Regions from separate parts of the Streptomyces sp. TAA040 genome, predicted to be linked through region 3. Evidence: riboswitches for the same ligand, from Rfam matches in the RefSeq annotation. Region 3 holds a riboswitch; each other region holds the start of a gene.
What was found. A riboswitch is a leader RNA that binds a small molecule or an ion and turns the genes downstream of it on or off. The one in region 3 is predicted to bind cobalamin.
Positions count from the first base shown of each region.

Region 1: another riboswitch for cobalamin. It lies ahead of metE (5-methyltetrahydropteroyltriglutamate--homocysteine S-methyltransferase); the one in region 3 lies ahead of cobN (cobaltochelatase subunit CobN).
Region 2: another riboswitch for cobalamin. It lies ahead of H300_RS0113510 (ribonucleoside-diphosphate reductase subunit alpha); the one in region 3 lies ahead of cobN (cobaltochelatase subunit CobN).
Region 4: another riboswitch for cobalamin. It lies ahead of H300_RS0101780 (cobalamin biosynthesis protein); the one in region 3 lies ahead of cobN (cobaltochelatase subunit CobN).

Region 1 is NZ_AUKR01000002.1:166,950-172,409, forward strand. It holds gene pruA (L-glutamate gamma-semialdehyde dehydrogenase) at 1-1,110, opposite strand, end outside; gene H300_RS0102800 (proline dehydrogenase family protein) at 1,207-2,133, opposite strand; gene H300_RS0102805 (helix-turn-helix domain-containing protein) at 2,334-3,527, shown strand; cobalamin riboswitch at 3,651-3,870, shown strand; gene metE (5-methyltetrahydropteroyltriglutamate--homocysteine S-methyltransferase) at 4,029-5,460, shown strand, end outside.
Region 2 is NZ_AUKR01000013.1:100,012-105,471, reverse strand. It holds gene H300_RS31860 (sulfotransferase family protein) at 1-689, shown strand, start outside; gene H300_RS31855 (hypothetical protein) at 686-1,216, shown strand; gene H300_RS0113515 (glycosyltransferase family 4 protein) at 1,213-2,379, shown strand; cobalamin riboswitch at 2,513-2,647, shown strand; gene H300_RS0113510 (ribonucleoside-diphosphate reductase subunit alpha) at 2,771-5,176, shown strand; gene H300_RS0113505 (ribonucleotide-diphosphate reductase subunit beta) at 5,167-5,460, shown strand, end outside.
Region 3 is NZ_AUKR01000010.1:10,748-16,207, forward strand. It holds gene cobN (cobaltochelatase subunit CobN) at 1-2,976, opposite strand, end outside; cobalamin riboswitch at 3,009-3,164, opposite strand; gene cobG (precorrin-3B synthase) at 3,312-4,871, shown strand; gene H300_RS0110220 (precorrin-8X methylmutase) at 4,868-5,460, shown strand, end outside.
Region 4 is NZ_AUKR01000001.1:395,016-400,475, reverse strand. It holds gene H300_RS0101790 (inorganic phosphate transporter) at 1-644, shown strand, start outside; gene H300_RS0101785 (hypothetical protein) at 664-876, shown strand; cobalamin riboswitch at 1,042-1,161, shown strand; gene H300_RS0101780 (cobalamin biosynthesis protein) at 1,282-2,274, shown strand; gene H300_RS0101775 (cobyric acid synthase) at 2,264-3,823, shown strand; gene H300_RS24505 (putative cobaltochelatase) at 3,960-5,460, shown strand, end outside.

The DNA.
Region 1 (5,460 bases), on a different contig from region 3:
CGCGCCCATGAAGTGCGACAGATCGCTGACGTCACCCGTCGTGAGGCCCTCGACCTCGGCGACCAGGTCGTCCTTGAAGCCGCCCTCCCAGAGGGAGCGCGGCACGTAGGCGCGAGAGGCGGCCGAGCACTTCTGGCCCTGGTACTCGAAGGCGCCCCTGACAACGGCGGTCTTCAGGATCGCCGGGTCGGCCGTGGGGTGGGCGACGATGAAGTCCTTGCCGCCGGTCTCGCCGACGATCCGCGGGTAGGAGCGGTAGCGCTCGATGTGGGTGCCGACCTGCTGCCACAGGTACTGGAAGGTGGCGGTGGACCCGGTGAAGTGGACACCGGCGAGCTCCGGGTGCGGCAGCGCCACCTCGGACACCGCCTTGCCGTCCCCGGTGACGAGGTTGATGACGCCCTTGGGCAGGCCCGCCTCTTCGAGCAGCTCCATGAGCAGGACCGCGGAGTGGGTCTGGGTGGGCGAGGGCTTCCACACCACGACGTTGCCCATCAGCGCCGGAGCGGTCGGCAGGTTGCCGGCGATGGCGGTGAAGTTGAACGGGGTGACCGCGTAGACGAAGCCCTCCAGCGGCCGGTGGTCCAACCGGTTCCACACGCCCTTGGGCTGCATGGGCGGCTGCTCGGTGAGCAGCTCACGGGCGAAGTGCACGTTGAAGCGCCAGAAGTCGATCAGCTCGCAGGGCGCGTCGATCTCGGCCTGCTGTGCCGTCTTCGACTGCCCGAGCATGGTCGAGGCCGCGATGGTCTCGCGCCACGGGCCCGAGAGCAGCTCGGCGGCCTTCAGGATGATCGCCGCACGGTCGTCGAAGGACATCGCACGCCACGCCGGGGCCGCCGCCAGCGCGGCGTCGACGGCCTCCTGGGCGTCGTCCCGGGTGGCGTGCGCGGAGGTGCCGAGCACCGCGGCGTGGTGGTGGGGCTGGACCACGGTGAAACGCTCGCCGCCGCCCATCCGCTTCTGCCCGTTGATCGTCATGGGCAGGTCGATCGGGTTCTCGGCCAGCTCCTTGAGCCTGGTCTCCAGCCGGGCGCGCTCCGGGCTACCGGGGGCGTAGCCGTGGACCGGCTCGTTGTACGGGGCGGGGACCTGGGTCACAGCGTCCATGGCTGCCGTGTCTCCTTCGGTTGGAGGGGTGCGGGCTGTCGATCGGGTGGGTGGCGGGGCGCGCCCCGGGGGCGCGGCGGGCGTCCCGGACGGCGGTCAGCCGCGGGTGGCGAGCGAGCGCAGGAAGAAGGCGAGGTTGGCCGGACGCTCGGCGAGCCGGCGCATGAAGTAGCCGTACCAGTCGGTGCCGTACGGGACGTACACCCGCATCCGCTGCCCGTCGGCGACCAGCCGCTGCTGCTCGGCCTCGCGGATGCCGTAGAGCATCTGGAACTCGTACTCGTCCGGCTTGCGGCCGTAGCGGCGGGCCAGCTCCTGGGTGATGGCGACCATCCGCGGGTCGTGCGAGCCGACCATCGGGTAGCCGTCACCGGCGAGCAGGATCTTCAGACACCGTACGTACGCGCGGTCGACCTCGCGCTTGTCCTGGTACGCGACGGCGGCCGGCTCCTTGTAGGCGCCCTTGACCAAGCGTACGCGGGACCCCTCGGAGGCCAGCGCCCGGCAGTCGTCCTCGGTGCGGAACAGGTAGGACTGGACGACGGCGCCGGTCCGCGGAAAGCGTGCCCGCAGGTCAGTGAGGATGGCCAGAGTGGAGTCGACCGTGGTGTGGTCCTCCATGTCCAGGGTGACGGTGGTGCCCGCCTCGGCCGCCGCCTCGACCACCGGCAGCACGTTCCGGTGGGCCAGCTCGTGGCCACCGGGCAGCGCCTGGCCGAAGGCGGAGAGCTTGACCGACATCTCCGCACGCGGTCCGAGTCCCTCGGCGGCGAGCCGCTCGGTCAGGGCCAGGTAGGCGTCACGGGCGGCGAGCGCCTCGGCGGGGTCGGTGACGTCCTCACCGAGGTGGTCCAGGGTCACGTACAACCCCCGGGCGGCGAGCGAGCGGACGACCGCCACGGAGGCGTCCAGCCGCTCCCCCGCGACGAAGCGGTTCACCACCGGACGGGTGAGCGGCGCGGCCGAGACGATACGGCGAATGCCGTCGCTGCCGGCGGCAGCGCGAAGCACGGGACCCAGCACGGGCACCTCCACTGTGGCGGGCTGTTGAACGGCAAGATGAGCCACCGTGAAACCTAAGGATCGCGCCGCGGGACAGCCATGGACACGTGTCACGGGTCCGTGTCCCGGATCTCAGACATCTGTATGAGAATGGTTTCGGCAAGCAGCGCGGCCGGAACCGTTCGGCCGCGGGCCCGGGAGCACGAAGGCGGCGGACACCGATGCGGGAGGACTACCAGGCGCTGATCGACGAGGTGTCGGCCCTGCTGGGCACCCCGGCCACCCTGGAGAACCGGGACTTCGGACTGATCGCGTTCGGCGCGCACGAGAGCGACGACGCCGAACTGCTGATGGATCCGGTACGGACCCGCTCGATCATGCAGCGGCGGTCCAGCACGGCGGTGCGCGCCTGGTTCGAGGGCTTCGGGATCACCCGTGCCACCGGTCCGGTGCGAATCCCTCCGGAGCCCGCCGCAGGCGTGGTCAAGGGCCGTGTGTGCCTGCCCGTCCGGCACCACGGCGTGGTGCATGGCTACATCTGGCTGCTCGACGACGGCGCGCTCTCCCTGGCCGATCCGCGGCTGGCGGAGGCCCTCGCCACGGCGGGCCGGATCGGCTCGCTGCTGGCCGCGGAGGCCAGGGCGGGAGCCCGGCTCGGCGAGCTGCTGCACGGTTCCCTCGCCGGGAGCACTCCCGGTGCCCGTCGGAGCGCCACCGAGGAACTGGCCGAGGCCCTCGGGCCCGCGGCGGACGGGCCACTGGCACTGCTGGCGGTCTCCCCCTGGCAGGAGCACACCGCCGAGGACGCCGAGCCCGGACCGGAACCGCCGTCCGCCGGGCTGCCGCAGGTACCGGTGCGCACCGTGCTGCGCGCGGGGGCGACGAGCGGCCAGCGCGGCGCCGTCCTGGCCGCCGTGGTGCGGCTGCGCTCGGCGGCGGACACGGCGGCCGGAGCCGCCGCGCGCACCGCCGCGGACCGGCTGCTGCGGTCCCCCCGGGCCGCCGGCGGGACGGCCGGGGTCAGCGCGGTCCGGCAGGGGACGGCCGAGCTGGCGGAGGCCTGGCAGCAGGCGCTGGCCGCCGCGGCGGCCGCGCACGCGGAGGAGGGGCTGGGGCCGGTGGCGCTCTGGTCGGAGATCGGCGCGTACCGGATGCTGACCGCGCTGCCCGCCGCGTCGCGCAGCGACCCGGTGGTGGGGACGCTGCTGAAACCCGCCCACCGGGAGACGGCGCGTACCGCGGAGGTGTTCCTGGACTGCGCCGGACAGGCGGGACGCACGGCGGCCGCCCTGGGCATCCACCGTCAGACGCTGTACTACCGGCTGTCCCGGGTCGAGCAGCTCACCGGGCTCGACCTCGGCAGCGGCGGCGACCGGCTGCTCCTGCACCTGGCCCTCAAGGCAGCCCGGCTGTGAGCCAGGCGCTCAAGGCCGCCCGGCGGTGAGCGGACGGCCCGGCGTCGCGCCCGTCGGCACCGGCTGCGGCGTCCCGCGCCCCGGGAACCTGCCCCGTGCACCCCCGGCGCGCCCCGGGCTCGCGTAGGCTGGCCGCGCAGCTGGTTCGCCCCGTCCGCCAGGCGGGAGCGTCGCAAGAGGGAACCCGGTGGGATTCCGGGACTGCCCCGCAGCGGTGAGCGGGAACGACCGCCGTCATGAGCACTTGACCCCTTCCGGGGTCTGGGAAGCGACGGCCACTAGGTGTCTGCCTCCGGCAGACCTGCCCGCGAGTCCGAAGACCTGCCGCTGCCCGTGCGCGAGCGCCGCGCACGGTGATCCCGGTGACCTCGTGGGCGGGTCGGGTGAGCAGCAGCGGTCGGCCGCGGTGACCTCGCGCAGCCGTCCGCCGATTGCGCGCTCCCTTCGCGCCTCCCGTCGTCGTCCGGGTTCTACGGAGACACACTCGCGAAGGAGAGTTCCGTGACAGTCGAGTCCGCAGCAGCGGCCACCGGATCCACCGTGCACGGCTACCCGCGGCAAGGTCCGCACCGGGAGCTGAAGAAGGCGGTCGAGGGCTACTGGCAGGGTCGGGTCGGAGCCGGTGAGCTCCGGACCACCGCCGCCGCGCTGCGCCGTGCCAACTGGCGCGCCCTCGCCGACGCCGGCATCGGCGAGGTCCCGACCGGTGACTTCTCGTACTACGACCACGTGCTGGACACCAGCGTCATGGTCGGCGCGATCCCCGACCGCCACCGGGCGGCCGTCGAGGCCGACCCGCTGGACGGCTACTTCGCGATGGCGCGCGGCACCGCCGAGTCCGCCCCACTGGAGATGACCAAGTGGTTCGACACGAACTACCACTATCTCGTGCCGGAGTTGGGCCCCGACACCGTCTTCACCGCTGACTCCGCCGCTCAGGTCACCGGGCTCACCGAGGCCCTCTCCCTCGGCCACCGCGCCCGCCCCGTCCTGCTCGGCCCGCTCACCTACCTGCTGCTGGCGAAGCCCGCCCCCGGAGCCGCGGCGGACTTCGAGCCCCTGACCCTGCTGGACCGGTTGCTGCCGGTCTACGCCGAGGTACTGGCCGATCTGCGGGCAGCGGGCGCCGACTGGGTCCAGCTCGACGAACCCGCTCTGGTGCAGGACCGCTCCCCCGCCGAGTCCGGGGCCGCGGCCCGCGCCTACCGGACGCTGGGCGCGCTCACCGACCGGCCGAAACTGCTGGTCGCGTCGTACTTCGACCGCCTGGGCGAGGCCCTGCCCGTGCTGGCCAAGGCGCCGGTCGAGGGCTTGGCCCTCGACTTCACCGGTCGGGCTGCGGCCAACCTCGACGGGCTGGCGGCGGTCGGCGGAATCCCCGGCAAGCGGCTGGTCGCCGGGGTGGTCGACGGGCGGAACGTCTGGATCAACGACTTCGAGAAGTCCCTCTCGCTGCTGGGGACACTGCTCGGACTCGCGGGGCGGGTCGATGTGGCCGCCTCCTGCTCGCTGCTGCACGTCCCACAGGACGTCCGCGCGGAACGCGAGATCGACCCGCAGGTCGCGCGGTGGCTCAGCTTCGCCCGCCAGAAGTGCGACGAGATCGTCACCCTGGCCCGTGGCCTGACCAGCGGTACGGACGCGATCGCCGCCGAGTCGGCCGCGAACCGGGCCGACCTGGCGTCCCGCGCGGCATCCGCGCTGGTGCACGACACGGCGGTACGGGCCCGCACCGGCGCCGTCACCGAGGCCGACGGTCGCCGTGCGGAACCGTACGCCGAGCGGACCGCCGCCCAACGGGCCCGCCTGGGACTGCCGATGCTGCCGACCACGACCATCGGCTCCTTCCCGCAGACCACGGCCCTGCGCACCGCACGGGCCGACCTGCGGGCCGGACGCATCGACCGGGCGGCGTACGAGGAGTGCGTCGCGA
Region 2 (5,460 bases), on a different contig from region 3:
ACTCCGCACTGCACTCGCCGCACGAGCTGCACTTCCGCCGGCTGGAGGTCGAGTACTCCTCCCGGCTGGCCGAGCGGGCGATGAAGGAGCTGGACCTGGAGCAGGGGGACCTGGAGCACCTGCTCTGGGACCGGGTGCTGCACCGGGAGTTGACAAGGTCCGGCAAGTCGGTGCTGGTGGAGAAGACACCGAGCAACGCCTTCGCCTGGAAGCGTCTCGCGGCTTGCTGGCCGGACGCCCGTTTCGTCTTCCTGCTCCGGCACCCGGCGTCGATCGCCGCGTCCTGGCACGAGGCCGACCCCGAGAAGCGGGACAAGGAGGCCGCGGCCGCCGACGCACTCCGCTACATGCAGGCGGTCGAGCGCGCTCGCAAGGGTCTGGACGGGCACACCGTGCACTACGAGGACATCGTTGCCGACCCGGTCTCCGAGCTGAAGCGGCTGTGCGGCTTCCTGGAGATCGAGTGGGAGCCGGGGATGCTGGAGTTCGGCGACGCGGTCGGCGGGCTCCAGAAGGGACTCGGTGACTGGAAGGACAAGATCCGGTCCGGCACGGTGCAGTCCGGCCGTCCGCTGCCCTCCGCGGACACGGTGCCCGAGGTGCTGGGCCCGATCTGCTCCGCCTGGGGCTACGAGGTGGCGCCGGCCGCCGAGCCGGTCCCGAACGAGGGCGGTACGCAACGCGTATGAGACCCCATGCCGAAGTGATACAGGTGTGGCCCCGGGACCAGCGGGTCCGCCTCGTGGGTGAGACGTACTCGGTGCTGGACACGCCCGAGGGCGGCCCGCCGGAACTGGTGCTCGTGCTGCGGGACGCGCCGGAGCACGAGCGGCGCTACCCGGTCGAGCGGCATGGGGCGCGCTTCGAGGCGACCGTACCGGCCACGGACCTGGTACCGCCGCGCCGGGACGCGGGCGCCGCGGAACCGGAGAAGTGGGACCTCTACCTGGCGGTCGGCCGCGGCGCGAGCTCCCCGGCCGGCGGGGAGGCAGCGGACCGCCCGGACGGCGACCGTCCCGGGGAGGAGCGACTGCGCATCGGCCGCGTCCTCGACGGCATCGAGGACAAGAAGCGGGTGATGCCGTTCCCGGCGCTCTCCGTACCGGCCGAGGACGGCGGGACGCACCTGCTCCGGCCCTTCTACACGGTGAAGAACAACCTCTCCGTGCTGTGCCGGACGGAGCCCGCCGCGGGCGGGGAGGGCGAGGGCTCATGAGGATCCGTTACCTGCTGCTCAACGCCTACGGCACCGGCGGAACGATTCGCACGGTCCTGAACCAGGCCAACTTCCTCGCCGCTGCCGGGCACGAGGTCGAGCTGATCAGCGTGCTCCGCACCGGGGAGGCGCCCCGCTTCACCATCGACCCGCGCATCCGGCTGCGAGCGCTGGTGGACCGCAGGGCGGATGCGGACACCCAGTGGTCCTGGGCGCGGTCCCGGCTGGCCGACCGTCCGGCGCAGGAGATCCCGGCCGGGGAGTTCGGGTACCACATCTTCGACCGCTACGTGGAGCGCGAGATCATCCGGTGCGTGAGCCGGATAAGGGACGGCATCGTGGTGACGACGCGTCCGGCGCTGAACCTCCTGGTGGCGCGTCACACGCCCGAGGGGCCGGTGCTGGTGGCGCAGGAGCACATGAACCTGGGCACCCACCGCAAGGACGTGCAGAAGGCCATCGCCCGCGGATACCGCAGGTTCGACACGGTCGCCGTCCTCACCGAGGGCGACCGGGAGGACTACGAGAAGCTGCTCCCCGGCGTCCGCATCGAGACGGTGCCCAACGCCCTCCAGCAGATCGAGCAGGTCCCGTCGACCACCGCCGGCCACACGGTGGTCGCGGCCGGCCGGCTGGTCAACCAGAAGGGCTTCGACATGCTGATCGAGGCCTTCGGCAAGACGGTGGACGAGGAATCGCCGTGGCAACTGCGGATCTACGGCACGGGCGAGAAGCGCGCCGAGCTGCGGGCGCAGATCGAGGAACTCCACCTGTACAACCACGTGTTCCTCATGGGCTACACCGACCGGCTGGACGAGAAGTTCGCCCAGGCCTCGCTGTACGCGCTCTCCTCGCGGTTCGAGGGGCTGCCCATGGTGATGATCGAGGCGATGTCGCACGCCCTGCCGGTGGTGGCCTTCGACTGCCCGACCGGGCCCGGCGAGGTGCTCACGGACGGCCGTGAGGGCTTCCTCGTGCCCCCTCGCGACGTGGACGGGCTGGCGGAGGCGCTCCGGGAGCTGATGGAGGACCCGGACCGGCGGATGGAAGCGGGCGACGCTGCGCTCCAGACCGCCCGGTCCTTCGCACCGGAGGAGGTGCTGCCGCGCTGGGCGGAGCTCTTCGAGGAGTTGAGCACCGCCCGCACGGCCGCGGGCCGCTGAGGACGCTCCCCCGCCTGCGCCTGTGGACCGGAGGGCGGCGGCACCGGAACCCGGTGCCGCCGCCCTCCGGCTTTCCCGCGCACTGTTGCGGACCCGACACGCCCTCACCACAAGATGTGGGGCTGACCGAAGAACCTCACCACAAGATGTATGCTCGTCCCGCTGTCATCAGGAGAATCCGGTGCGAGTCCGGAACTGTCCCGCAACGGTGAGCGCACCGCGGTACGCGTGCGCGAGTCCGATCACCTGCTGACTGCTTGCACACGTCCGGGCCTCGTGGGTTGGGCCGACGGACGCTGAGCGGCACGCCCTGTTCTGCCCGGGCGCCGCCGCGTACGCGCTTCCGCTCCATGCCCTCGAAGGCCCCCGCCGAGCGAGGGAGAGCACTCCTGTGACCACCGCCCCCACCCGACCCCGGTCGGCGTCGCTGCTCGACGCCCTGGCCGGTCCCGCCGCCGGGCTGCCCGCCACGGACCCCCAGCGGGTGGCCGATGCCGCACTGCGCGGCGCGAACGCCGGATCAGACGAGGCGGAACTGCGCACCCTGGCCATCGAGGCCGCTGCCGGGATGATCGGTGACGAGCCGCAGTACTCCGCCCTGGCCGCACGGCTCCTGACCCGGGCCGTCGCCGACGAGGCGGCCGCGCAGGGTGCCGGATCGTTCACCGCGTCGGTGGCCACGGGCCACCGGCTGGGCCTGATCGCCGACGGCACCGCCGCCTTCGCCGCCCGCCACGGTCAGGCCCCTGACGCGCTCGTGGAACGCGCGTTCGCGGACGGCGTCGACGACCGGCTGGGGTATTTCGGGCTCCGTACGCTGCACTCGCGCTACCTGCTGCGCCACCCGACGACCCGCAAAGTGATCGAGACGCCGCAGCACTTCCTGCTCCGGGTGGCCTGCGGACTCGCCGGCGGCACCGGCGAGGAGGCGCTCGCGGAGGTCGCCGAGCTGTACCGGCTCACCTCCTCGCTGGCCTACCTGCCCTCCTCCCCCACGCTCTTCAACTCGGGCACCCGCCGCCCGCAGATGTCCTCGTGCTACCTCCTCGACTCGCCCGTCGACGAGCTCGACTCGCTCTACGAGCGCTACCACCAGGTGGCTCGGCTGTCGAAGCACGCCGGCGGGATCGGCCTGCCGTTCTCCCGCGTCCGTTCCCGCGGCTCACTGATCCGGGGTACCAACGGTCACTCGAACGGGATCGTCCCCTTCCTGCGCACCCTGGACGCCTCGGTGGCCGCGGTGAACCAGGGCGGCCGGCGCAAGGGCGCCGCCTGTGTCTACCTGGAGACCTGGCACGCCGACATCGAGGAGTTCCTGGAGCTGCGGGACAACACCGGCGAGGAGGCCCGTCGCACCCACAACCTGAACCTCGCGCACTGGATCCCGGACGAGTTCATGCGCCGGGTGCAGCGCGGCGCCGACTGGTCGCTCTTCTCGCCCTCGGACGTCCCGGAACTCGTCGACCTGTGGGGCGAGGAGTTCGACACCGCCTACCGGGCGGCCGAGGCGGCGGGCCTGGCCCGTGCGACGGTGCCCGCGCAGCGGCTCTGCTCCCGCATGATGCGGACGTTGGCCCAGACCGGCAACGGCTGGATGACCTTCAAGGACACGGCCAACCGGACGGCGAACCAGACCGCGCGCCGCGGCGCGGTGGTCCACTCCTCGAACCTGTGCACCGAGATCCTGGAGGTGTCGGACGACACCGAGACGGCCGTGTGCAACCTGGGATCGGTCAATCTGGCGGCCCATCTCGCGGCAGAACCCAGCGGGGCCCCCGCCCCGGAGGGCTCGGGCCCCGGGGATACGGGACTGCGGATGGACTGGGAACGTCTGGACGCCACCGTGCGCACCGCCGTGACCTTCCTCGACCGGGTGGTGGACATCAACCACTATCCCACCGGGCAGGCCGCCCGCTCCAACGCCCGCTGGCGCCCGGTCGGTCTGGGGCTGATGGGGCTCCAGGACGTCTTCTTCCGCTTGCGGCTGCCCTTCGACTCACCGGCGGCCCGTGAACTCTCCACCAGGATCTCCGAGCGCATCATGCTCGCCGCCTACGAGACCTCCGCCGACCTTGCCGAGCGGTCCGGCCCGCACCCCGGTTGGGAGGCGACCCGGACCGCCTCGGGCGTGCTGCACCCCGACCACTACCCGTCGGCCCGGCCTGCCTGGCCGCAGCGGTGGGCAGCGCTGCGCGAGCGGATCGCGGAGACCGGCATGCGCAACGCGCTGCTCCTGGCGATCGCACCGACCGCCACCATCGCCTCCGTCGCCGGGGTCTACGAGTGCGTCGAACCGCAGGTGTCGAACCTGTTCAAACGGGAGACCCTGAGCGGGGAATTCCTCCAGGTGAACGCGTACCTGGTGGAGGAGCTCAAGCAGCTGGGCCGCTGGGACGGGCCGACGCGGGAGGCGCTGCGGGAGGCGAACGGCTCGGTGCAGGCGCTACCGGACCTGCCGAACGAGGTGCGGGAGCTGTACCGCACCGCCTGGGAGCTGCCGCAGCGTGCGCTGATCGACATGGCGGCGGCCCGCACGCCGTACCTGGACCAGAGCCAGTCGCTCAACCTGTTCATGGCCGCGCCGACCATCGGCAAGCTCAGCTCGATGTACGCCCACGCCTGGCGCAGCGGCCTCAAGACCACCTACTACCTGCGTTCCCGGCCGGCCACCCGCATCGCCCGGTCCGCCCGCGGCGCGGCCGAGGAGTCCGGCCGGATTCCGAACCCGGCCGGCCCCGCGGCGGACACGGCCACCTGCTCCCTGGAGAACCCCGAGACCTGCGAGGCATGCCAGTGACCACCGATTCCGCTCCTCGCCCCGAAGCGGCCCGCCGTCCGGCCGGGAGGCTGCTCGACCCCGGCTTCGAACTGACCCTGCGACCGATGCGCTACCCGGACTTCTACGAGCGCTACCGGGACGCGATCCGGAATACCTGGAGCGTCGAGGAGGTGGACCTCCACTCGGACGTCGCGGACCTGGCCGGGTTGTCCCCGGGCGAGCAGCACATGATCGGACGCCTGGTGGCGTTCTTCGCGACGGGCGACTCCATCGTCGCGAACAACCTGGTGCTGACCCTGTAC
Region 3 (5,460 bases):
GCCGGGGCGGGAGCCGAAGATCCGGGTGGTGGCCCGGCGTTCGTCGCCGTGCTCGGCGAGGTCGGCCTGCGCGTGCGCCCGTACGTAGTTGGCCTCCGCGGGCTCGTCCAGTCCGGCGACCAGCCGGACGGCGTCGTCCAGCAGCGCGGTGACGTGCGGGAAGGCGTCCCGGAAGAAGCCGCTGATGCGCAGCGTGACATCGATCCGGGGGCGGCCCAGCTCCTCCGGCGCGATCGCCTCCAGGCCGGTGACGCGGCGGGACGCGTCGTCCCACACCGGGCGGACGCCGAGCAGCGCCAGCGCCTCCGCGATGTCGTCGCCGGAGGTGCGCATCGCGCTGGTGCCCCACAGCGACAGCCCGACCGACCGCGGCCAGTCGCCGTTGTCGCCGCGGTAGCGCTCCAGCAGCGAGTCGGCGAGGGCCTGGCCGGTGTCCCAGGCGAGCCTGCTCGGTACGGCCTTGGGGTCGACGGAGTAGAAGTTGCGGCCGGTGGGCAGCACGTTGACCAGTCCGCGCAGTGGTGAACCGGACGGGCCGGCGGGGACGAATCCGCCGTTGAGCGCGTGCACCGCGTGCTCGATCTCGTCGACCGTGCCGGCGAGCCGGGGCACCACCTCGCGCGCGGCGAAGTCCAGGATGCGGGCCACGGCGGCGCGCTGCTCCTCCGGTGCGCCGGCGGCGACGGCCGGGACGGCGGACGGGTCCCAGCCCGCGTCCTCCATGCCCTGCACCAGCACCCGGGCGCGCTCCTCGGCCTCGTCGGCGCCGGTGCGGGTGGCGGCGGACTCGTCGAGGCCGAGTGCCTCGCGCAGGCCGGGCAGGGCGGTGGTGCCGCCCCAGATCTGCCGGGCCCGCAGCACCGCCAGGACCAGGTTGACGCGTTCCGGTCCGGTCGGTGCGCCGCCCAGGACGTGCAGGCCGTCGCGGATCTGCGCGTCCTTGACCTCGCAGAGCCAGCCGTCGACGTGCAGCAGGAAGTCGTCGAAGCCGTCGTCGTCCGGCCGGGCCTCCAGACCGAGGTCGTGGTCGAGCTTGGCGGCCTGGATCAGCGTCCAGATCTGCGCGCGGATGGCGGGCAGCTTGGCCGGGTCCATGGCGGAGATCGCCGCGTACTCGTCGAGGAGCTGCTCCAGGCGGGCGATGTCGCCGTACGACTCGGCGCGGGCCATCGGCGGGACGAGGTGGTCCACCAGCGTCGCGTGCACCCGGCGCTTGGCCTGGGTGCCCTCGCCCGGGTCGTTGACCAGGAACGGGTAGACGAGCGGGAGGTCGCCGAGTGCGGCGTCCGGCGCGCAGGCCGCGGACAGGCCGGCGTTCTTGCCGGGCAGCCACTCCAGGTTGCCGTGCTTGCCCAGGTGGATCATGGCGTCGCCGCCGAAGCCGCCCTCCTCGCGGGGCGCGGAGATCCAGCGGTACGCGGCCAGGTAGTGGTGCGAGGGCGGCAGGTCGGGGTCGTGGTAGATCGCGATCGGGTTCTCGCCGAAGCCGCGCGGCGGCTGGATGAGGATCAGCAGGTTGCCGCGGCGCAGCGCGGCGAGCACGATGTCGCCGTCCGGGTTGCGGCTGGTGTCCACGAACATCCGGCCCGGGGGCGGTCCCCAGTGCTCCTCGACGGAGGTGCGCAGCTCCTCGGGCAGCTTCGCGAACCAGCGGCGGTAGTCGGCGGCCGGGATGCGTACCGGGTTGGCCGCCAGCTGCTCGTCGGTGAGCCACTCGCGGTCGTGGCCGCCGGCGTCGATCAGCGCGCGGATCAGCTCGTCGCCGTCCCCGGACTCCAGCCCGGGCACCGGCCCCTCGCCGCCCACGGCGCCGTCGTGACCGTCCCCGAAGTCGTATCCCTCCTCGCGCAGGCGGCGCAGCAGGGCGACGGCGCTGGCCGGGGTGTCCAGGCCGACGGCGTTGCCGATCCGGGAGTGCTTGGTCGGGTACGCGGACAGCACCAGTGCCAGGCGCTTCCCTGCGTTCGGCAGGTGTCGCAGCCGCGCGTGCCGGACGGCGATCCCGGCCACCCGTGCGGCGCGTTCCGGGTCGGCGACGTAGGCGGGCAGCCCGTCCTCGTCGAGCTCCTTGAAGGAGAACGGGACGGTGATCAGCCGGCCGTCGAACTCCGGCACCGCGACCTGGGTGGCGGCGTCCAGCGGCGAGAGGCCCTCGTCGTTCCCCTCCCACGCGGCGCGCGAGCCGGTGAGGCAGAGCGCCTGGAGGATCGGCACGTCCAGCGCCGCGAGCGCGCCCGCGTCCCAGGACTCGTCGTCCCCGCCGGCGGAGGCCTCGGCGGGCTTGGTGCCGCCGGCGGCGAGCACGGTGGTGACCACGGCGTCGGCGTGCCGCAGCCGTTCGATCAGCTCGGGCTCGGGGGCCCGCAGCGAGGCGACGAACAGCGGCATCGCCCGCCCGCCGGCCTGCTCGATCTGCTCGGACAGCACCCGTACGAAGGCGGTGTTGCCGCTCATGTGGTGCGCCCGGTAGTAGAGCACCGCGACCAGCGGGCGCACGTCCCCGCCGGCGGTACCGGGACCCGCGGACGCCGGGCCGCCGGTGGGCTCGGGGTCCAGCGGGCCCCAGGCGGGGGCGGGCTCCGGCGGGGCGAAGCCGTGGCCGGTCAGCAGCACGGTGTCGGAGAGGAAGCGCCCCAGCTGGTCCAGGTTGTCGGGCCCGCCGTGCGCGAGGTACGCGTGCGCCTCGGCGGCGATCCCGATCGGGACGGTGGAGTTCTCCATCAACTGCGCGTCCGGGGCCTGTTCACCGGTGAGGACGATCACCGGGCGGTCGCCGGCGAGCAGCCGGCCCAGGCCGTCCTGCCAGGCCCGGACACCGCCCAGGAGGCGGACCACCACGAGGTCGGTGCCGTCGAGCAGCGCGTCGAGTTCGTCGAGCCCGACCCGGGAGGGGTTGGCGAGCCGGAAGCCCACCGGGCCGTCGGCGGCACGGGCGCTGAGCAGGTCGGTGTCGGACGTCGACAACAGCAGGATCATGCGGCGTCAGGCCTTCCTCGGGGTCCGCGCCCCGGGCGGTGTCATGGACGGCGGGAGTTCCTGGCTCACCCGACCTCAGGGGTCGGGGCTCACAGTGGCGGGACCGCGCCGGATTCGCACCGGGCTTCCTCCCATGTCGCCGTCGCAGGCGGTGGCGGTCCGACCGGACCGCCGAGAAGAATAGTAAGCGCTGGGCGCAAGACCCCGACCGGTGCCTTTTCGCCGATCGAGCGCGAGGCGGGCGCGGCCGGACGCCGATCGGCCCGTCCCACCGGAGCTGCCCGATCCGTTCCGCGGGCGCTGCCCGTTTCGCCCGGGGTGCGGTGGCCATGAGTATGCTCGCCGCCATGCCGCCCGCCCCTGCTCCGTACCCGCTTCCGGCTGCCGCCGCCGCCCGGACGCGCGAGGACGCCTGCCCGGGTGCCTTGCGACTGCACACGGCGGACGACGGCGCCCTGGCACGCATCCGCATCCCTGGCGGACTCCTCAACCCGACTCAGGCAAAGGCCCTCGCCGCTGTCTCGCAGGATCTCGGCGACGGTCGACTGCACCTGACCTCGCGCGGAAATGTGCAGGTGCGAGGGCTCGATCCGACCTCGGGCGAGGCGCTGGCCGCCCGGCTCGGGGCCGCCGGTCTGCTGCCCTCGGCCCAGCACGAACGGGTCCGCAACATCGTCGCCTCCCCACTCTCCGGCCTGGACGGCGAGGGGTACGCCGACACCGCACGCTGGGTACGCCAACTGGACGCGCTGCTCTGCTCGCAGGAGCGGGCCGCCGGGCTGTCCGGCCGCTTCCTCTTCGCCCTGGACGACGGTCGCGGCGATGTCCGCGCCCTCGACGCCGATGTGACCTTGGTCGCAGAACCAGCCGGCAGCGTCCTCCTCCACCTCGGCGGAGCGTCCGCTCCCGCCCTGCGGATACCGAGGGGTGCGGACGCCGTACGGGCCGCCTGGTGCACCGCGCTCGCCTTCCTCGACGCCGCCGACGGGTGCGCCCCCGAAGCCGCGGCCGGGGGGCGGATCTGGCGGGTTCGCGACCTCCCCGCGCCGCACCGCCCGTCCCCGGCCGACGTCGCCGCCCTCGCCGCCCGGCACGACGTGCCGACGGAGACCGTCCCGCACCGCCCGGCGCCGTCCGCTCCGGCGCCACCGCCGGCCCCCGGCGTGCTCACGGGCGCCGACGGCCGGGTCACGCTCTCCGTCCTGCTGCCCCTCGGCCAGGTCGGTGCCGACGCCTGGGAGCGGCTGGCGGACCTCGCCGCGGGCGGAGACGGCGAACTCCGCGTCACCCCCTGGCGCGGCGTGCTCGTCCCCGGCATCGCCCCGGACACCGGCCCGGGGGACGGGCTTCCCGCCGAGCACCTGGTCACCGACCCCGACTCCCCCTGGCGGGACGTCGGCGCCTGCACCGGACGCCCCGGCTGCGCGAAGTCCCACGCCGACGTACGGGCCGACGCGGCCGCCGCCGTCCGCGGCACCGCGACCGGCTCCGCGCAGCCGATCGCGCCCGCGTCCGCCCGGGCCGGACGCCCGCTGCCGGTCTACTGGTCCGGCTGCGAACGCCGCTGCGGCCGCCCGTCGGGCCCGCACGTGCAGGTGACGGCCGGCGCCGACGGCTACCGCGTCACCACCGCGACGGCCGCCACGCCGGGCGGCACCCAGGACGGCACCCCGCAGGCCGGCCCGGATGCCGCCGCTCCCGTCACCCCGGTCGACGAGCTGGCGTCCGCGATCGCCCGGGCCCGTGCCTCCGGCACCGCCGCCGACACCCCGCACCCCGCCTCCGGGACCCCACGCGCCGCGTCCGGGGCCGCACGCACCGACCGCCAGGAGACCCCCGAGCACCCCGAGCCCGGGACACTTCCCGCTCCCCACCCCGCAGAGCCGCCGAGATGAACGAGAGCACCGTGTTCGACTACGAAAAGGACGGCGCCGAGATCTACCGCCGCTCCTTCGCCACCATCCGCGCCGAGGCGGACCTGTCGGCCCTGCCGCCCGAGGTCGCCCGGGTCGCGGTGCGGATGATCCACGCCTGCGGGATGGTCGACCTGGTCCGCGACATCGGCTGGTCCCGAGACGTCGTGACGGGCGCCCGCGCCGCCCTGGACTCCGGTGCGCCCATCCTGTGCGACGCGAACATGGTGGCCAGCGGCGTCACCCGCAAGCGGCTGCCCGCCGGGAACGAGGTGCTGTGCACGCTGGCCCATCCCGGCGTGGCCGACCTGGCCGCCCGCATGGGCACCACCCGTAGCGCCGCCGCCCTGGAGCTGTGGCGCGACCGGCTGGACGGGGCGGTGGTGGCCGTCGGCAACGCGCCGACCGCGCTGTTCCGGCTGCTGGAGATGATCGAGGACGGCGCTCCCCGGCCGGCCGCCGTGATCGGCATGCCGGTCGGTTTCATCGGCGCCGCCGAGTCGAAGGACGCGCTCGCCGCCCACCCGGCCGGACTGCCGCACCTGGTGGTCCGCGGTCGGCGTGGCGGCAG
Region 4 (5,460 bases), on a different contig from region 3:
GGGGCCTGACGGACATCGCGCCGCCGCAGGGCTTCGCCGCGCAGACCAGCTCGGCCGTGACCATCCTCGCCTCCTCCCACCTCGGCTTCGCGCTGTCCACCACGCAGGTCTGCTCCGGTTCGGTGATGGGCTCCGGTCTCGGCCGCAAGGGGGGCGTCGTCCGCTGGAGCACCGCGAACCGGATGTTCGCCGCCTGGGCCCTGACCCTGCCGGCCGCCGGACTGGTCGCCGCACTCGCGGCCCTGCTCGCCGAGCAGGGCGACTGGGGCGTCACCGCGGTCGGCGTGGGGGCCCTCGCTGCCTGCCTCGCGATCTGGCTCGCCTCCCGCCGCGAGGTGGTCGACCACCGGAACGTCAACGACACCGACCACGAAGCCCCGGCTGACGCGGGCGTCACCGACACCGGTGGCACCGCTGACACCCCGGGCACCGGTGGCACCGCAAAGGCGCCGGCCGGCGCCGCCACCGCCGACGGGTCGAGCACCGACGGGCCGCCCGCCGCCGGGGAGCGAACCCCGGTGAGCGACGCCGTCCTCGCCGTCTCTCCCCCGCCGGCCGGCCCCTCCGGCGCCGGGACCGCCGGCCCCACGGACGCCGGGACCGGCGACCGGCCGGCCGGCGACCCGGCCGCCGCCAACAGGTGACCAGGAAGGAAACCGCGCAATGAACATCGAGTGGGCATCCCTCGGCGCCGTCTTCGGCGTCAGTATCCTCGCCACCATCGCTCTGGTGGGCGTCTTCACCCTCGGCATCGTGGGCGGCTCGGCCCGGTCCGCGAACGGCACCGCCAGCGCGGGCGGACGGGTGCTGTCCGTCCTCAGCTACACGCTCTGCGGAGTCGCCGTGGCCTACGGCATCTACATCATCGCCGCCTGAGACCGCCCCGGACGGCACACCGCGGGGGCGTCGGCAGCAGAACTGCAGCGCTCCCGCGGTGTGCCCTGCGGTGTGTCTGCTCGCACTCTCCCGTCGCAGGTCAGAGGGGAGTTGACGGCTCCCCGCGGGCGTGGTGGACTGCCCGTTGCCAAACGGCGGCAGGAGAGGAAGCCGGTGCGAGTCCGGCGCGGTCCCGCCACTGTCACCGGGGAGCACGCCCCCACCCACGTCACGGCCCGCGGGCTGGAAGGCCGGGGGCGCTGCCGATCCGGGAGCCAGGAGACTCTCACCGCCGGTCACGTCGAGCCAGGGCGCGGACCCTGAGTGAGGACACACCCATGCCCGGCATGCTGCTGCCACCGCCCCCTCCGCGCCACCGGGGTGAGACGGCCGGCTGACGACGCCATGGCTTTCTCCCCTTCGGGCGCGGTGCTCGGCTACCTCGCCGACGTGCTGGTCGCCGACCCCCGCCGTGGCCACCCGGTAGCCGCTTTCGGCCGGGCCGCCACCGCCGCAGAACGACGCCTGTGGCGCGACGACCGGGCCGCGGGCGCCCTGCACACCGCGCTCTGCGCGGGCGGTGCCGCCGTGCTCGCCGCTGCCGTTGACCGCGCTCTGGCGGTGCCCGCGCGCCGCACCGGGACACCCCGACGGCTCGCCGACGCCGCGGGCGGCCTACCGGCGGTCGCCCTCACCGCAGCCGTCACCTGGTCCGTCCTCGGCGGCACCTCGCTGGGACGGGAGGCGCGGCTGGTGGCCGAGGCGCTGGCAGAGGAGGACCTCGGCACCGCCCGGGAACTGCTCCCGCGCCTCTGCGGCCGCGACCCGCAGGCGCTCGACTCCCCCGCCCTGGCCCGGGCCGTCGTCGAGTCGGTCGCCGAGAACACCTCGGACGCGGTGGTGGGCGCGCTGGTGTGGGCGGCGCTCGGCGGCGTGCCGGGGATGGCCCTCTTCCGGGCGGCGAACACCCTGGACGCGATGGTGGGCCACCGGTCCCCCCGCTACCGACGGTTCGGCTGGGCCGCCGCCCGGCTGGACGACGTGCTGGGCCTTCCGGGCTCCCGGCTGACCGCACTGCTGGCGGCGGCCGCCGGTCCCGACCCGGCAGGAGCCCTGCGGGTCCGGGCCGCGGACGCCGGCCGCCACCCCAGCCCCAACGCCGGGCCGGTGGAGGCCGCGTTCGCCGGAGCCCTCGGGCTGCGTCTGGGGGGCACCCTCGCGTACGGCGGGCGGGTCGAGCACCGACCGGTGCTGAACGCCGGGGGGCGCGCCCCGGGCCCCGCGGACATCGAGGCGGCCGTCCGGCTGTCCCGGCGGGTCGGCGCGCTGGCGCTCGGCGTCGCCCTCGTGGCACGGCAGGCGCGGCGCGCCGGGAGGAGGCGGCGTCATGCCGGATGAGAGGGGCGGCGCCCGGAACGCGGCCGGCACCCCCCGGGCGACGGGGGGCGGTCTGCTGGTGGCGGGGACGACCTCGGACGCCGGCAAGAGTGTGGTCACCGCGGGCGTCTGCCGGTGGCTGGCCCGCCGCGGCGTCAAAGTGGCCCCTTTCAAGGCGCAGAACATGTCGCTGAACTCCTATGTCACCCTGGAAGGGGCGGAGATCGGCCGGGCGCAGGCGATGCAGGCCGCGGCCGCCGGGGTGGAACCGAGCGCGCTGATGAACCCGGTGCTGCTGAAGCCCGGCGGGGACCGCACCAGCCAGGTGGTCCTGCTGGGGCGGCCGGTGGGCGAGATGAGCGCCCGCGGCTACCACTCGGAGCGCCGGGGACAACTGCTCGACACAGTCGCCGCCTGCCTGGCGGAGCTGCGGCGCGACCACGACGCGGTGATCTGCGAGGGCGCGGGCAGCCCCGCGGAGATCAACCTGCGGCAGGGCGACATCGTCAACATGGGACTCGCCAGGGCAGCACGGCTCCCGGTGCTGGTGGTCGGCGACATCGACCGCGGCGGCGTCTTCGCCTCCTTCTTCGGGACGACCGCGCTGCTCTCGGCCGCCGACCAGGAACTCGTCGCGGGCTACTTGGTCAACAAGTTCCGCGGCGACGTGTCGCTGCTGCGTCCCGGCCTGGACATGCTGCGCACGCTCACCGGGCGTCCGACGCTGGGCGTGCTGCCGTTCCGCCACGGTCTGGGCATAGACGAGGAGGACGGCCTGCGGGTGTCGCTGCGCGGCACCGTGCGGGAGAGCAGCACGGCGGCGCCGCACGGCGCGGACGTGCTGCGGGTCGCCGTGCTGCCTGTGCCGCTGATGTCCAACTTCACGGACGTCGACGCGCTGGCCGCCGAGCCCGGTGTGGTGGTGCGGTTCTGCGACCGCCCGGAGGAGCTGGCCGACGCCGACCTGGTGATCGTGCCCGGTACCCGCGGCACGGTCCGCGCCCTGGAGTGGCTGCACCGGCGGGGGCTGGCCGCGGCGCTGCGACGGCGGGCCGCCGAGGGGCGCCCGGTGCTCGGCATCTGCGGCGGTTTCCAGCTGCTGGGCAGCCGTATCGAGGACGAGGTGGAGTCCCGGGCCGGGACGGTCGAGGGCCTCGGCCTGCTACCGGTGCGGGTGCGGTTCCACCGGGAGAAGACCCTGGCGCGGCCGGAGGGCGAAGCCCTGGGCGAGCCGGTGCGGGGCTACGAGATCCACCACGGGGTGGCCGAGGTCACCGGCGGCGAGCCCTTCCTCGACGGCTGCCGCTCGGGTGCCGTGCGAGGTACCCACTGGCACGGCTCGCTGGAGAGCGACGGCTTCCGGCGGGCCCTGCTGCGGACCGTCGCGGCAGAGGCGGGCCGGGATTTCGTCCCCGCGCCCGACACCTCGTTCGGCGCGCTGCGCGAGGAGCAGCTCGACCGGCTGGGCGACCTCGTCGAGGAGCACGCGGACACCGAGGCGCTGCTCCGCCTGATCGAGGGCGGTGCGCCCGCGGGGCTGCCGTTCGTACCGCCGGGGGCACCGTGGTGAGCCCGGGGCGGGCGGCGCCGGGACGGCAGCCGGTCGCCGCGGGTTCGGCACCGCCCGCGAACACGGCACGCCCCGTGCAGGAGGAGCGAAGCCCGGCCGGTCAGGCCGGGGGACCCGACAGGAGAGTGAGTGACCGATGAGCACCCCCTACCCCTTCACCGCGATCGTCGGCATGGACGACCTGCGGCTGGGGCTGCTGCTCAACGCGGTCAGCCCGTCCATCGGCGGGGTGCTGGTCCGCGGCGAGAAGGGCACGGCGAAGAGCACCGCCGTACGGGCGCTGGCCGCGCTGCTGCCCGAAGTCGCCGTGGTGGAGGGCTGCCGCTTCGCCTGTGATCCCCGGGCGCCGGACCCCGCCTGCCCGGACGGCCCGCACGAGGGGTCCCTCGACGGCTCCTGCCGTCCGACCCGGATGGTGGAGCTTCCGGTCGGCGCGTCCGAGGACCGGCTGGTGGGCGCGCTGGACATCGAACGGGCGCTGGCCGAGGGCGTGAAGGCCTTCGAGCCGGGGCTGCTTGCCGAGGCCCACCGCGGGGTGCTCTACGTGGACGAGGTCAACCTGCTGCACGACCACCTGGTGGATCTGCTGCTGGACGCCGCGGCCATGGGCGCCTCGTACGTGGAGCGGGAAGGCGTCTCGGTCCGGCACGCGGCCCGGTTCCTGCTGGTGGGGACGATGAACCCGGAGGAGGGCGAGCTGCGGCCGCAGTTGCTCGACCGGTTCGGCCTCACCGTCGAGGTGGCCGCGTCCCGCGACACCGAGGAGCGGGTGCGGGTGGTCCGGCGCCGGCTGGGGTACGACGAGGACCCGGCGGCCTTCGCCGCGGGCTGGGCCGAGGAGGAGTCCGCCCTGCGGGAGCGGATCGCGGCCGCCCGTGAGCTGCTCCCCCGGGTGGAGCTCGGCGACACCGCCCTGCGCCAGATCGCCGCGACCTGCGCGGCCTTCGAGGTGGACGGGATGCGTGCGGACATCGTGATGGCGCGGACCGCCGCCGCCCTGGCGGCCTGGGCCGGCCGCGACGGGGTGACGGCGGCGGACGTGCGCCAGGCGGCGCTGCTCGCCCTGCCGCACCGGCGCCGCCGGAACCCGTTCGACGCGCCGGGCCTGGACGAGGACACGCTCGACGAGACACTCGACCGGCACCGCGGCGACGACGCCCCCGATGCGGAGGGCCCGGACGACGACGGTCCGCAGCACGACGGGCCCGGCGGCGGGCCCGCGGGTGACGGGCCCGGCGACGGCCCGGACGGCGGGGGCCCGCAGGACCGCGGCCCGGACGGCGCGGACGGGTCCCCCGACCTGCCGGAGCAGGCCCAGGACGGGGCAGACGTCCCCTCGGAGGGTGACGCGCCCGCGCCGGGCGGCGAACCGGACCGCACCGGGGAGACCGCGGCCGGCGAGGGTCCCGCCCGCGAGGGGGCGCCCGCGCCCGCGGCGGACCCGTTCCGCACCCGGACCCTGTCGGTGCCCGGGCTCGGTGAGGGCAGCGCGGGCCGGCGGTCCCGGGCCCGCACCTCACAGGGCCGCACCACCGGCGCCCGCAGGCCGTCGGGCGCGCTGGGCCGGCTGCATTTGTCGGCGACGGTCACCGCGGCGGCGCCGCACCAGCGGGCCCGGGGACGCGGTGGGCGCGGGC